DNA from 3 places in the Mesorhizobium sp. M0048 genome. Region 1 is predicted to be linked to each of the others. Evidence: predicted binding sites of a transcription regulator. Region 1 holds the regulator's gene; each other region holds the start of a gene.

The links. The regulator LexA, encoded in region 1, represses DNA repair genes until DNA is damaged. The targets are predictions, from matches to a motif close to TGTTCNNNNTGTGTTCNG.
Region 2: the regulator LexA is predicted to act here: its motif matches at 2,830-2,847, upstream of recA (recombinase RecA).
Region 3: the regulator LexA is predicted to act here: its motif matches at 3,495-3,512, upstream of NKJ84_RS02915 (PA0069 family radical SAM protein).

The regions. Positions count from the first base shown of each region.
Region 1 is NZ_JAMYUV010000016.1:86,862-91,817, reverse strand. It holds gene NKJ84_RS16385 (ComEC/Rec2 family competence protein) at 1-1,001, shown strand, start outside; gene lexA (transcriptional repressor LexA) at 995-1,729, opposite strand; gene kynU (kynureninase) at 2,178-3,425, shown strand; gene NKJ84_RS16370 (hormone-sensitive lipase) at 3,522-4,352, shown strand; gene NKJ84_RS16365 (molybdopterin molybdotransferase MoeA) at 4,360-4,956, opposite strand, start outside.
Region 2 is NZ_JAMYUV010000008.1:46,355-51,310, forward strand. It holds gene alaS (alanine--tRNA ligase) at 1-1,347, opposite strand, end outside; gene recA (recombinase RecA) at 1,608-2,705, opposite strand; gene NKJ84_RS10805 (PfkB family carbohydrate kinase) at 2,983-3,915, shown strand; gene NKJ84_RS10810 (TfoX/Sxy family protein) at 3,950-4,273, opposite strand; gene NKJ84_RS10815 (GFA family protein) at 4,365-4,862, shown strand; gene sufA (Fe-S cluster assembly scaffold SufA) at 4,898-4,956, opposite strand, start outside.
Region 3 is NZ_JAMYUV010000002.1:138,893-143,848, forward strand. It holds gene NKJ84_RS02885 (S49 family peptidase) at 1-9, shown strand, start outside; gene NKJ84_RS02890 (hypothetical protein) at 91-276, shown strand; gene NKJ84_RS02895 (4-(cytidine 5'-diphospho)-2-C-methyl-D-erythritol kinase) at 303-1,205, shown strand; gene moaB (molybdenum cofactor biosynthesis protein B) at 1,192-1,734, shown strand; gene NKJ84_RS02905 (phytanoyl-CoA dioxygenase family protein) at 1,768-2,742, opposite strand; gene NKJ84_RS02910 (glycosyltransferase) at 2,932-3,435, opposite strand; gene NKJ84_RS02915 (PA0069 family radical SAM protein) at 3,587-4,741, shown strand; gene rnhB (ribonuclease HII) at 4,910-4,956, shown strand, end outside.

The DNA of each region.
Region 1 (4,956 bases):
TGGGCATGGGCGGCCTGGCGATGACCTCGATCATTGCAGGGAGCGCCACGGCGCTTTTCGCCATATGGCATTTCCAGCGCGTAGCGCCGCTCAGCCTGTTCGCCAATCTGGCCATCATGCCTATCGTCTCACTGGTCGTCATGCCCTTCGCCGTGCTCAGCGCGCTGGCGATGCCGTTCGGCGCGGATGGGCCTTTCCTTTACGTGATGGGCAAAGGGCTGACGGCGATGATCGCCCTGTCCGGTTGGATCTCCGAGCGCTCGCCGATCGATGCGGTGGGTCTGATTTCGCTGAGATCTGTCCTTCTGGTGACGATCGCCCTCGTCGTTGCCAGCATGGCGACGACCTGGTTGCGGCTCGCGGCAATTCCTTTTGCGCTCGCCGGCTTGCTAACGACAACGCAGACGCGCGTACCCGACGTATTGATCTCGGAGGACGCACGGCTGGTCGCGCTGCCGATCGGCAGCGGTGAGCTCGCCGTCAACCGGGCACGCCCGAATGAGTTCACGATCGACAACTGGAAACGCGCGCTCACATCAGAGGCTATCGTCGCGCCGGAAACACCTGGAAAGAACGATCCGCAATTCGACATTGCCGATCCGGCCGACCTACCGCCGGGCATGCCGTTCATTTGCACGGACGGTCTCTGCCTCGCCAGGCATCCATCCGGCGCGATCATTGCGCAAGCCAAGGACCGCGATACCGCACGGCCAGCCTGCGCCTTCGCCAGCTTGATCGTCATCGACGACGCCACCGCCCATAATCCCTGCTACTACGACCGGCTGGTCCTCGTCGTCACCAAACGGCAACTGGCGCGCGCGGGAAGTGCGGCCGTCTATTTCGATCCACAAGCGGCAACACGCGCCGAAATCCGCTTCGCCGTCGAAAAATCATACCGGCCCTGGCACGTGCAGCGGAAATTTTCACGCGCGGCGCGCGGCCTGCCGCCATACCGCAGAGCCGACAATCCAAAAGCCGGCACCAAGGGCGCAACTCAGTAGCGGCGGATCAGCCCAACGAGCTTGCCCTGCACCTTGACCCTGTCTGGTCCAAAGATGCGCGTCTCGTAGGCCGGATTGGCGGCCTCCAGGGCGATCGAGGCGCCCTTGCGGCGGAACCGCTTCAGCGTCGCTTCCTCCTCGTCGACCAAGGCCACCACGATCTCACCGGGGCTCGCCGTATCGGCGTTGCGGATGATCACCGTGTCGCCGTCGAAAATGCCAGCCTCGATCATCGAATCGCCTTTGACCTCGAGCGCATAATGCTCGCCGCCCATGATCATATCCGGCGGCACCGAAATCGAATGCGTCTGGTGCTGGATAGCATCGATCGGCACACCAGCGGCGATGCGGCCCATTACCGGGATCGAAACGGCGGCGACGACATCGTCGTCATTGCCGGCTGCAGGGACGCGCGACGATGTGGGCTTGCCCTGCCGAGGGGCACCTTGCCCAAGACTGCCCTGGATGACACTCGGCGAGAACTTGCGTGCCGCATTGAGGCCGGGGGCGATCGAGTCAGGCAGGCGTAGTACCTCCAGCGCACGGGCCCGGTTGGGCAAACGGCGAATGAAGCCGCGCTCCTCCAGCGCCGTAATCAGTCGGTGGATTCCGGATTTGGAAGCCAGGTCGAGCGCTTCCTTCATCTCGTCGAAGGAAGGTGGGATACCGCTTTCCTTCAACCTTTCGTGGATGAACATAAGCAGTTCGTGTTGTTTGCGTGTCAGCATAGCGACCCCCAACAGAATCAGAAAACAAACCCAGAACAGACACTATCTGTTCCAGTTGTGTTCCGCAACTGTTTAAAGTTTAATGAATGCGTTAAGGCTCGGGAAACAAACGACGTCCCCTACCGGCGTACCGTATTTTCACCGCCGCGAGCCTCATCCCCTTGATTCTGCTTTCGTTTGCGCCGTTCTGGCCTCCTTGAAGGCGGCACTGGCATCGGCCGTCGGTCGGCAAAGGGCACGGAATTGAACCCGTATCGACTGTGCGGTTTGGTCAATGCACCGTGAACGAAACGAACTCAAAACGCCAACCTCGGGCTAACTCCAGGTTTCCACCGCCTGGTCAGGCTGCTTCTCGCCGGTGGAGCCTTGCTACGCGCTACCCGGTAATGGAAGAACAGTTGATGCGTGTCCGGCGTTGCGTTGGATTTTTTGAGGGAGCAGGCAAATCATGACGGGAATTCCCGATCTCGTGGCCGTAAAGGCGATGGATGCCGCGGATCCGCTGGGCGCGATGCGCGACCGCTTTGTCTTGCCGCAAGGAGTGATCTATCTCGACGGCAATTCGCTAGGAGCTGCTTCACGTGCCGCTTTCGATGAATTGTACAAGGCCGCGACCGAAGAATGGTCGCATGATCTCATCCGCGCATGGAACACGGCCGGCTGGTTCAACATGCCGCTTGAACTTGGCGACCAGCTAGGGCGCCTGATCGGTGCCGCGGTCGGCCAGACGGTGGTCTGCGATACGACGTCGGTCAACATCTACAAGCTGCTGCACGCCGCCATGGCCATGCGACCGGAGCGGCAGGTCATCGTCGCCGAGGGCGATAGTTTTCCGACAGACCTCTACATGGCTGAGGGTGTGGTTTCGACGCGAAAAGATGCGCTGCTGCGCCTCTCGGGGGTCGACGCGCCGACCATCGAAGAGCTGATCGACGAACGCACCGCGGTGGTGCTGGTCAACCACGTCAACTACAAGTCGGGCGAACTGCGCGACATGCCGACGCTGACGCGCAGGGCTCAGGAAGCCGGGGCGATGATCGTCTGGGATCTCTGCCACACCGCCGGCGCGATGCCAGTCGAGCTCGACAAGGCAAACGCCGATTTTGCCGTTGGCTGCACCTACAAATATCTGAATGGCGGCCCGGGCGCGCCTGCCTTCATCTATGTGGCTGAGCGGCATCTTTCCGACATCCAGCAGCCGCTCACCGGCTGGTGGGGCCATGCACGGCCCTTCGCCTTCGAGCCAGGCTATGCGGCCGGCACCGGCATCCGCCGGTTTCTGTGCGGCACCCAGCCGGTCCTGTCGATGCGCACGCTGAAGGGCGCGCTCGACATCTGGAACGATGTCGACATGACGGCGGTGCGCAAGAAGAGCATCGCGCTGGCGGATCTGTTCATCGAGCTTGTCGAGGCAAAGTGCGGCACTTACGGGCTCACGCTCGAAAGCACGCGCGATGGGGAAAAACGCGGCAGCCAGATTTCATTCATGCATGAGCATGGCTACCAGGTCATGCGCGCGCTGATCGAACGTGGCGTGATCGGCGATTTTCGCGCGCCATCGACCATGCGCTTCGGCTTCACCCCGCTCTATGTCGGCTATGCCGATGTCTGGCAGGCCGTCAAAGTGCTTGAGGATATCCTGCGCACCGGTGCGTGGAAGGATGCGCGCTTCGCCATCAAAGCAGCTGTCACTTGAGATTGATGCGAGAGCTGGAATCGTGAGGCTGGCGACGACGTGCCGCGCGATGCTCACGGCTAGGTTGCAAGGCCATATTGCCAGGGAGGGCGCAGGGTGTTCGAACGTCACATTGCCGATTGGGACAACGCCTATGCCAACGGCGCCAACATAGCCGGCAGCGATCGCTGGCCGGCGGCCTGGATCGAGCCCGCGCGGGTTTTCCGCGACGTGCTTTCGACCGAGGGCAGGGCGCGGCTCGACATGGCCTATGGCGACAACCCACGCAACCGGCTCGATCTTTTCCTGCCGGCCATCAAGCCCAAGGGACTCGTGGTGTTCGTTCATGGCGGCTACTGGATGGAATTCGACAAGAATTTCTGGTCGCATCTTGCCGCTGGCCCTGTTGATCGCGGCTATGCGGTGGCGATGCCGTCCTACACGCTCTGTCCGCAGATACGCATTGGCGGAATCGTCAAGGAAGTCGGCGCGGCGATCGGCAAGGCGGCGGCGATGGTCCCAGGGCCGCTGATGCTGACCGGGCACTCGGCCGGCGGCCATCTTGTTAGCCGGATGGTTACGGCGACGACGCCGCTGGCGCCCGAAGTCGTCCGGCGCGTTCGTCACGTGGTGTCGATCTCGGGGGTGCATGATTTGCGCCCGATCATGCGCACCGGCATGAACAAGACGATCGCGATCGATGAGGCCGAGGCGCAGGCCGAAAGCCCGGTGCTGCTGCGCCCGATGGACAAGGCCCGCCTGACCTGCTGGGCCGGCGGCGGCGAGCGCGCCGAATTCCTGCGTCAGAGCGCGTTGCTGGCCAACATCTGGATCGGCCTGGGTACCGCGACCAGCTCGGTCGTCGAGCCTGACCGGCATCATTTCAACATCATCGACGGTTTGGCCGATCCAGACCATCCGCTGACCCGGACCTTGATCTCGGAGTGAGGCAGGTTCAGCGTAGCATCAGCACGTCGCAGGGGGAGCCCGCCGCCGCGGCAGGCGCGAACGGCGCGCGAACGATCAGCCCGTTGGCATCGGCCAGCATTTTCAGCATCGAGGAGTCCTGGATGCCGAACGGCGTCGCCACGAGCGTACCGGCGTCATCTATGACAACAGCCCGCACATAATCTTGCCTGAGATCGTTGGCCGGCATGGCGGCACCGAGCCGTGCCCGACGTATATCCTGCTGAAAGGCGCGGCCGCCGAGCCGCGCCAGCAGCGGCTTCAGGAAGAGCTGAGTGCAGACCAGGCTTGCCACCGGATTGCCGGGCAGGCCGATGCAGCGAATGTCTCCCAGCCGCCCGAACATCAGTGGCTTGCCCGGCCGCATGGCGATCTTCCAGAAATCGAGCGTCATGCCTTGCCCGGTCAGCACGTCATGCACGAAGTCGTGGTCACCGACCGAGGCACCGCCCAGCGTGACGATGACGTTCGCGCCAGCCTTCACGGCCTTTTCAACCAGCGCAGCGATCGCCTCCCTGCGGTCCGGCGCGATGCCAAGGTCGAGCGCCCGCGCACCGACCGACTGTGCGGCGGCAGCGACACCATA
Region 2 (4,956 bases), on a different contig from region 1:
ACGCACCGCGAACCATACCGTCTCGGTTGCGGCCTCGCCGGAACCAGCCCAGCTTTTGCGTGCCTCCGCCTTCTGCCGCTCCATTGCCTCGGTGAAGCCGGCAAGGTTGACCGAGATGTTGCGCCGGCGCAGCGCGTCCTGCGTCAGATCGAGCGGAAAGCCATAGGTATCGTAGAGCTTGAACGCTGTCTCGCCATCCAGCATGTCGCCGGAGGCCAGCTTTTCCGTCGCCTCCGAAAGCAAGCCCAAGCCGCGCACCAGCGTCTTGCGGAAACGAGTTTCCTCAAGCTTCAGCGTCTCGGTGATCATCTGTTCGCCGCGCACCAGTTCCGGGTAGGCTTGCCCCATCTCGCGGACCAGCGCCGGCACCAGGCGCCACATCAGCGGATCGCGGGCGCCGAGCAACTGCGCGTGGCGCATGGCGCGGCGCATGATGCGACGAAGCACGTAGCCGCGTCCTTCGTTGGACGGCAGCACGCCGTCGGCGACCAGGAAGCAGGACGAACGCAAATGGTCGGCGATGACCCGGAACGATGCGACGGTGTCCGCATCCGGACCTTTGCCGAGCGCCGACGATGCAGCGTCGATCAGGTGGCGGAACAGGTCGGTTTCGAAGACGCTTTCAACCCCTTGCAGGATGGAGGCCATGCGCTCGAGGCCCATGCCCGTGTCGATCGACGGACGCGGCAGGTCGACGCGCTCTTCCTTCGTCACCTGTTCATACTGCATGAACACCAGGTTCCAGAATTCGAGGAACCGGTCGCCATCCTCCTCGGGGCTGCCGGGGGGACCGCCCCAGATATGCTCGCCACGGTCGATGAATATCTCCGAACACGGCCCGCAAGGCCCGGTGTCACCCATTGCCCAGAAGTTGTCCGAAGTCGCGATGCGGATGATGCGATCGTCCGAAAGGCCGGCGATCTTCTTCCAGTACGAGGCCGCCTCGTCGTCGGTGTGGTAGACGGTGACCAGCAGCTTGTCCTTCTTCAGCCCGAACTCCCTGGTGATCAGGTTCCAGGCAAGCTCTATGGCGCGCTCCTTGAAATAGTCGCCGAAGGAGAAATTGCCGAGCATCTCGAAGAAGGTCAGGTGGCGCGCAGTGTAGCCGACATTGTCGAGGTCGTTGTGCTTGCCGCCGGCGCGAACACTCTTCTGGGCAGTCGTGGCGCGCGAATAGGGCCGCTTCTCCAGACCGGTGAAAACGTTCTTGAACTGCACCATGCCGGCATTGGTGAACATAAGCGTCGGGTCGTTGCGCGGCACCAGCGGGCTTGACGCGACGACCTCGTGACCTTCCTTGCGAAAATAGTCGAGAAATGCCGACCGGATCTCGTTGACGCCACTCATGAATACTGCCTTTTCGAGAGAACCGCCGGCTGCCGGCGGAAAATAGACATGGCCTTTTAGCGGTCGCACCGCAGCCTGTCCAGAAACACCAAACGGGCTCAAATCCCCGCTTTCACCAGCGCTTTGAAATGGCTTCTGCCCCGCCGTCAAACGCAAACCGCCGGCACGGGGCCGGCGGTTCGAAACGCATCGATTACGCAAACTCAAAATCAAAACATCAAATCGAAACCCGGCTGAGGCTCCGCGAGGCGTCGCCTGCCCTACATCACCCCAGCGTCGTCCTCGAAACCGTCGTCGCTGCTTTCGGAGCCGCCGTTTTCAAGGAATTTCTCGGCGATCAGCCCGGCATTCTGTCGCAGCGCCAGCTCGATCTCGCGCGCCGTGTCGGGATTATCGCGCAGGAACAGTTTTGCGTTTTCGCGGCCCTGGCCAAGACGCTGCGAATTGTAGGAGAACCAGGCGCCCGACTTTTCGACCACGCCGGCCTTGACGCCGAGATCGACCAGCTCGCCGGTCTTGGAGACGCCCTCGCCATACATGATGTCGAACTCGACCACCTTGAAGGGCGGCGCCAGCTTGTTCTTGACCACCTTGACGCGGGTCTGGTTGCCGACGACCTCGTCGCGATCCTTGACCGAGCCGATGCGGCGGATGTCGAGGCGGACCGAAGCATAGAATTTCAGCGCATTGCCGCCGGTCGTCGTCTCGGGCGACCCGAACATGACGCCGATCTTCATGCGGATCTGGTTGATGAAGATGACCATGGTGTTGGAGCGCGAGATCGAGGCGGTGAGCTTGCGCAGTGCCTGGCTCATCAGGCGCGCCTGCAGGCCGGGCAGCGAATCGCCCATCTCGCCTTCGATTTCCGCCCGCGGCGTCAGCGCCGCCACCGAATCGACCACCAGCACGTCGATGGCGCCGGAGCGCACCAGCGTGTCGCAGATCTCCAGCGCCTGCTCGCCGGTATCGGGCTGCGAGATCAATAGGTTTTCGAGATCGACGCCGAGCTTGCGGGCATAGACCGGGTCGAGCGCGTGCTCGGCATCGACGAAGGCGCAGATGCCGCCCTTCTTCTGGGCTTCGGCCACCGTGTGCAGCGCCAGCGTCGTCTTGCCCGAGCTTTCCGGCCCGTAGATCTCGACGATGCGGCCGCGCGGCAGGCCACCGACGCCAAGCGCGATGTCCAGCCCAAGCGAGCCGGTCGGCACTGTTTCGATCTCGACGACCTGCTCGTTTGCGCCGAGCCGCATGATCGAGCCTTTGCCGAAGGCACGCTCGATTTGCGACAGCGCCGCATCCAGAGCCTTTGATTTGTCCACCGCTTTGTCCTCTACAAGCCGCAAAGAATTCTGAGCCATGATACATCACCCCGTGGTCGTCAATGGAGGCCGGACAATCCCGCAATCCTTAAAAGAATGTACCTCGTTTGTTCTCATTTGTCAATGAGCGGCAAGGATTTGAAAAATAACGGATATCCATATTTGTTCTATTTTTGTTTCGTAAATTTGCTTCCCAATGCCTCCCGCCTCGCATGCGGCGCCGCTGCCGTCACCAACCGAATCGCACCCGCGATTGCAGGGTTCCGCCCAGCGACCTAGTCTCCTCCCGCGCAACAGCAAAGGGCATTTTGCCGGCATGATGAACTCCCCGACGATCCTGGCCGTGGGCGGCGCCTATATCGAGCGGCGCGGCCGGGTTGCCGGCGCCTTCGTGCCAGCCGCCTTGAACCCCGGCACGATGCGCGAGCATGTTGGCGGCGCCGTCTTCAACGCCTTGCGCTGGGCGGTGCGACGCGGCGCCTCGGCCTCGCTGCTTTCGGTGCGCGGCGGCGATGCCCTTGGCGACACGGTCTTGCGCGCCGTCACCGAGGCCGGCATTGCCGACCTGTCGGCGGTGTTCCTCGACCGGGCAACGCCAAGCCATACGATGCTGATCGATAGCGATGGCGGACTGATCGCCGGCCTTGCCGACATGGTGCTCTACGAGCTGGCGCTTCCCAAGCAAATTCGCCGCGCCAAGGTGCGCGAAGCTATCGGTTCGGCCGATGCGATCCTGTGCGACGCCAACCTGCCGTCGACCGCGCTGGAGCGGATGGCGGCACTCGCCGCCGGCAAGGCGGTGTTTGCGCTTGCCGTCTCGCCCAACAGAGCGGCGCGGCTGACGCCGGTGCTCGGACTTCTAGCGCTGGCCTTCATGAACCGGCACGAGGCCGGCGTGATCGCCGGCGTTGACATCGATGCTGACGATCAAGGCGTCATCGACGGCCTGAGACGCGCCGGCCTGAAAAGCGGCGTGGTCACCGACGGCGACGGTCCGGTGCTCGGTTTCGACCAAACCGGCGCGTTCTCGATCTCGCCACGGCCGCTACAAAAACGGACCGACGTTGCCGGCGCCGGCGACGCATTGGCAGGCGCCACGATCGCTGCCCTGCTGCGCGGCCTGACGCTGCGCGCGGCACTGCGCGAAGGCATTGCCGCCGCGGCGCTCGCCGTCGAGCGCGCCGCCTTCACCAGCGCCAGCTTTGCCGAGGCGCTGGCGCTCGTGCCCGAGGCGCGGGAACTGGCGTGAAATGCGGCCCGGAATTGCCGAAGCATGACGCAGCCTATTTGCCGGCGCGCCGTCCTGCCTCGTAGGCACGCCGCGCCCAGATCGCCATCTCGTCTGGATCGTCGAAAGCGCTGTCGGGAACGCTCCAATAGGGCATAGACACGAGCTTGCCGTGGCGCGAGTCGGTGTAGGTCCATTGCCGGCACCCGGCCGCTTCGAAATCCGGCGCGCTTTCGGCGTCCGCCTTCAGCATCAGTTCGCCACGGACGACGATGGCGACGATGACGCCGTCGAAATAGATGCCCTTGCCGCCGAACATCCTGCGGATGCTGACCGGGCCGAGGCCTTCGAAAAGCTCTTCTATGCGCTCGTTGTCCATGCGGCGATCATGTCACCCGGATTTCCCCTTGTCATCGACGTAACCGGCACCATCCTGACAAGTTCAGAATCAAATTTCGTCGGAGTTTTTCATGCCGCTTCTGCTCAAAGGATCTTGCCGGTGCAATGCCGTGCGTTTCGAGGTGGAAAGCCACACGCCCGTGCCGTTCATGCTGTGCTATTGCTCGATCTGCCGCAAGCAGCAGGGCGGCGGCGGTTTCGCCATCAATCTCGGCGCCGATTACGAGACGCTGAAAATCCATGGCAAGCGCCATCTCGGTGTCTATCGCGCCGAGATCGAGGACGACGAGCACCCGCACCGCGAAACCTCGACGGGCGAGCGGAACTTCTGCACGAAATGCGGGACGGCGCTCTGGCTCTACGACCCAACCTGGCCGGAGCTGGTGCATCCCTTCGCCTCGGCGATCGACACAGACCTGCCAAAGCCGCCGGAGAAGGTGCATCTTATGCTGAAATACAAGGCGAACTGGGTCGAGCCGGAGATCGGCAAAAGGGACAAGGTCTTCGACGTCTACCCGGAAGAATCAATTGCCGACTGGCACAAACGAACAGGAATGTGGGTGGATTAGGTCCCTTCTCCCCGTGAACGGAGGAGAAGGAAAGATCAGGCGGAAGCGCGCGCTTCAGCCAAGGCCTTCAAATCGGCCGGCTTCAGTTCGACCG
Region 3 (4,956 bases), on a different contig from region 1:
GGGCTTTGAAAAGCCGGTGAAAGCGTCTAGCATAAATCATCAACCGACCCGACCGGCGGCCTTGCCGGCCTTGCGAGGGAGGAGTTTGACATGCCGCAGATCATTTTCTTCGCCGTCGTCGGCATTGCCGCCTATTTCGGCTACCGCTCCTTCGTCAGGGAAGCCGAGCGGGTGACCGCCAAGGTACGTCGGGCCGAAAAGCAGACGGCCAACGGGACGATGGGAACACTGGTCAAGGATCCGAAGACCGGCGAATACCGTCTGGCCAAGGATTGACCGTCGTCCCCCTCGCGGCCGAGCCAATCAACGCCGAGGCCAGCCTCCGGGCATTGCATGCGCACGCCAAGATAAATCTCGCGCTGCACGTCACCGGCCGGCGCGCCGACGGTTATCACATGATCGAAAGCCTGGCTGTGTTCACGCGCTTCGGCGACCGCATCGAGACAGAACTTGCCGACAGCGATGGGTTTTCCGTGTCCGGCAAATACGCCTCCGCGGTGCCGGTCGACGACAATAATCTGGTGGTGAGAGCGCGCGACGCACTGCGTCGCGAGGCCGGTTCCCAACACGCGCCGGCTGTCGCCATCCGGCTCGAAAAGAACCTGCCGGTCGCGTCCGGTGTCGGAGGCGGATCGAGCGACGCGGCGGCTGTGCTGCGCGCCCTGATCCAGACCTGGGGACTTGATGTTGACGATGCCGAACTGGCGCGGATCGGCCTGTCGCTCGGCGCCGACGTGCCGATGTGCCTCGCTGCTAAGCCACTGATAGCCCGCGGCGTCGGCGACGAGCTGACACTCGTGCCGGATTTCCCGGCGCTGGGTCTGGTGCTCGTCAATCCCGGCACTGCCGTCTCGACGGCCGACGTGTTCGAGGCGCTTGGCCGCCGCGACAATGCGGCGCTGCCGCCGCTGCCGCACAGCCTCGACTTCCACAGCATCCGCAACTGGCTGGAGATCACCCGCAACGATCTCGAACCTGCGGCGCGTGCAATCCAGCCCGCCATCGGCAAGGCGCTTTCCGTGCTTAACAAGGCCGGAGCCGGTTTTGCCAGGATGTCGGGTTCCGGCGCCACCTGCTTCGGGCTGTTCGAGACCGGCAACGTGGCCAAGCGCGCGGCCGTCGATATCCGCGGCCGCCATCCCGACTGGTTTGTCGCGGCGACGCGAAGCGTGAGATCGGAGGCTGATGCCCATGGCCAGGATTGACGTGAGCCGCCCCTTTGTTCCCGTGCGCATCGCGGTACTGACCGTTTCCGATACGCGCAGCCTCGTCGACGACAAATCCGGGCAGACGCTGGCCGACCGTATTGCCGAGGCCGGCCACATCCTCGCCGCCCGCGACATCGTCACCGACGACCGCGACAAGATCCGCGACACGGTCCTAGGTTGGTCAAGGGACGAAGCGATCGATGTCGTCATCACCACCGGCGGCACCGGCTTCACCGGCCGCGACGTGACGCCGGAAGCGCTGGAGCCGATCTTCGAAAAGCGCATGGACGGCTTTTCCGAAGTGTTCCACCGCATATCCTACGACAAGATCGGCACCTCGACGATCCAGAGCCGGGCAACCGGCGGCGTCGTCAACGCCACCTTCGTCTTCGTGCTGCCGGGCTCGCCCGGCGCCTGCAAGGACGCCTGGGACGGCATCTTGAAGCCGCAGCTCGACTACCGGCACATGCCCTGCAACTTCGTCGAGATCATGCCGCGGCTGGACGAGCATTTGCGGCGCGGCTGAGGCGAGCCAAGGTATCAGCCAAGCGACCTCGGTTTAGCGAATGACCGGCTCGCCGTGAAAACGGCGGCGCGAGGGCGGCGACACGCCGAAGCCGACCTCCATCATCAGCCGCGGCGTGCGCGTCGGCACGGTGCCCATATGGAAGCCGAACGGGTCCTCGACAAAGCCGAGGCCGGCCGGCCCGGTCAGCGTGACCGGGCTCTGCTCGCCATAGACGCCCAGCACCTCCTCCGCCGAATGGCCGACAAGCAGCGTCAGCTGATGCTTCAGGATGCGGCGGTTGTGGGAGCCGCGGACATAGACATGCGGCCCGGTGTCGTTGTCGACCGGCACCAGGTAGAAAAAGAACTTCAGCATCCGCCAGTCATCGAGGTCGAAATGGTATTTGCCGAGCGAGGCCATGTTCTTGTCGGCGTCCGAGACGCCACCGGTCGGAAAGCTCCACCAGACGCGGGTGGTGATCAGCTTGGCCTGGCTGCCGAGATAGTGCGCTGCGATATCGAGAAGCAGCGGATCGCGCTGCACGGCGACCGCAGCGTTGCAGTCGAGGACCCGTTCGAAATAGTGACCGCTGAGCAGCGGGCGGCCGAAATGCTTTTCGGCATCGGCGTGTTTTTCGGGCAGGAATTCCAGCCGGCGGTCGAAATTGCCGAAGCATGGCGTGCGCTCGGCGAAGCGGGCAATCTCCTCATGGATGGCGGCCGGCAGCATCAGGCCCGAATAGAGCCCCTCCGTCCGCAGCCCGCCGACGACGGCATCGCGATCGACGCCGGCGAACATCGTTTCACCGACATTGCGCGCCGGCGGAACGGGCTTTGCACCGCGCCAGTGCAGGCGCCGCGCCGGCATGGTGCGGGCCAGCATGAACATCGGCAGCCATGCCGGATTCTCGCGAAGGTCGGAAAGATAGGTCGGGATGCGGGCGGCGATGCGGCGCAGCGTACCGCCGTTGCGTGCGATCGCCTCGAGGCTTGCAGCGCCGGACTTGTCGGGGCTTGAAAGGGTCATCGGGGTCCTCAAATGTCGATGGAACAGCATCGACGATAGTCGTCGCCGCCGCTCCGGCACACCCCAAACCCATTCGCCCGTTTCGCAGGGAATGGTAACCCCCGGCCAGATTTTGTGCAATGCACAATAAGCGACGACCCGCCAGAAAATTTGCTTGGGCGGCATTCCCTAGGCCGGGATGGTAAGCCGTCACTTCCGCGGCGCCACCCAGATCTCGGCGTGGAGCCTCCTGGTCGCCAGGCCGCGGGCGATCGCTTCGGCGCTGCGGGCGCTCTTTGATAGCGCGGCGGCCTGACGCTTGCTGATCACCAAGCCTTCGGCGAGAGCGCGATTTCCGGCAAAGACGCGTGACAGGAAGGGCGCGCGGCTGCCGCGTGCCCGCGAAAATCGCGCCGCCATGGTTTGCCTGGCGGTATGGGCGACGACCTCGTCGATCCAGCCCTCCCCCAGCCGCGCGCCCGGTTCCAGCAAGAGCAGCCAGTCGCCCTTGGCCTGCCTGATGCCCGCAGCGATGCCGCCGCTGACATAGTGGCAGCCGGCATGTTCGGCGACGCGGTGCGTCTGATCGGTCGAGCCGGTGTCGCAGACGAGAACGTCGCGCACCACGCCCTCGACCGCGCCGCCGATCAGCGAGGCGAGCGTGCGGGCAAGGCCCTCCTCGTCATTCAGGGTTTCGATCAGGACGCTGAGCATGTTTAGCCGAATAGCGGAAAGCGGTGGGCAGCGCCAGTTTTTGCGGCGCGCCGCGAGAAAGTTCTTGCTTTGTTCTCATCGATGCGATAGGAATACATTCATGAGCAGAGCGATTCGACAGCGGGCGGATAGTCCCTGGGAAAGGGCCAAAATGGAACAGATCGTGCGTGCCGACATTGCCGCCTTCGGCGCTGGCAGGGCCGAGATGGCGAATGCGATGATCGAGCAGAGCGGCATGCGCGTCCGTCCGGACCGCAATCGCGGCAGGTCGGCGGGCATCAATCCGTCCGGCCGTTTCGAGCCGGTCAGCCGGCATGTGTTCGATGACGGCTGGAATTCGCTGGAGGAGCTGCCGCCCTTCAGGACCGAGGTACAGGTCGAGAAGCCGCGCACCATCATCACCCGCAACGAATCGCCCGATATCTCCTTCGACCGCTCGATCAATCCCTATCGCGGCTGCGAACATGGCTGCGTCTATTGTTTCGCGCGGCCGACGCACAGCTTCATGGGCTTGTCGCCGGGGCTGGATTTCGAATCGAAGCTGTTTGCCAAGCCGGATGCGGCGCGGTTGCTCGACAAGGAATTGTCCAGGGACAATTACCAGCCGCGCACCATCGCCATAGGCACCAACACCGATCCCTATCAGCCGATAGAGAAGCAATACCGGATCATGCGCGAGATCCTCGAAGTTCTGGAGGCGCGCGGCCATCCGGTCGGCATCGTCACCAAATCGGCACTGGTGATCCGCGATATCGACATTCTGTCGCGCATGGCCGAGCGAGGGTTGGCCAAGGTGGCGCTGTCGGTGACGACATTGGACAGGATGCTGGCCAGAACGATGGAGCCGCGCGCGTCGACGCCGACCAAGCGGCTGGAGGCGGTCAGACAGCTTTCGGACGCCGGCATTCCGGCCTCGGTGATGGTCGCGCCGATCATCCCCGGACTGACCGACCCGGAAATGGAGCGCATCCTCGATTCGGCGCAGGCAGCGGGCGCGCGTGAAGCCGGCTATGTGCTGCTGCGCCTGCCGCTGGAGGTCGCGCCGATCTTCAAGGACTGGCTGCTGCGCCACTATCCCGACCGCTATCGCCACGTCATGTCGCTGATCCGTTCGATGCGCGACGGCAAGGACTACGATTCGGAATGGGGCAAGCGCATGAAAGGCTCCGGCCCCTATGCCTGGCAGATCGGCCGGCGTTTCGAGATCGCCGCCAAACGGCTCGGCCTCAATGCCGAACGGCGCTCGCTCAGGACCGACCAGTTCGTCCCCGCTGCCAAGGCAACCGAGCAGCTGATGCTGCTGTGACAAAGCGTCTCGCGCCAGCCGCTTTGAAGCGGCCGCAGAAGGCGAAAAATCCCGTCCGGCCTGTCCTGTCCCCGGGCTTGCAGACGGTAGCCCCCTCCTGGTCCGGTGCCCCGCCCGACCCGGAGGGGACTTGCGGAGAATCGGAGCCGATGCGAACCTCGCCGCACCATGGCTCGCCCGCGTTCCGATTCTCCGCTTCTCTTCGAAATCGTCGA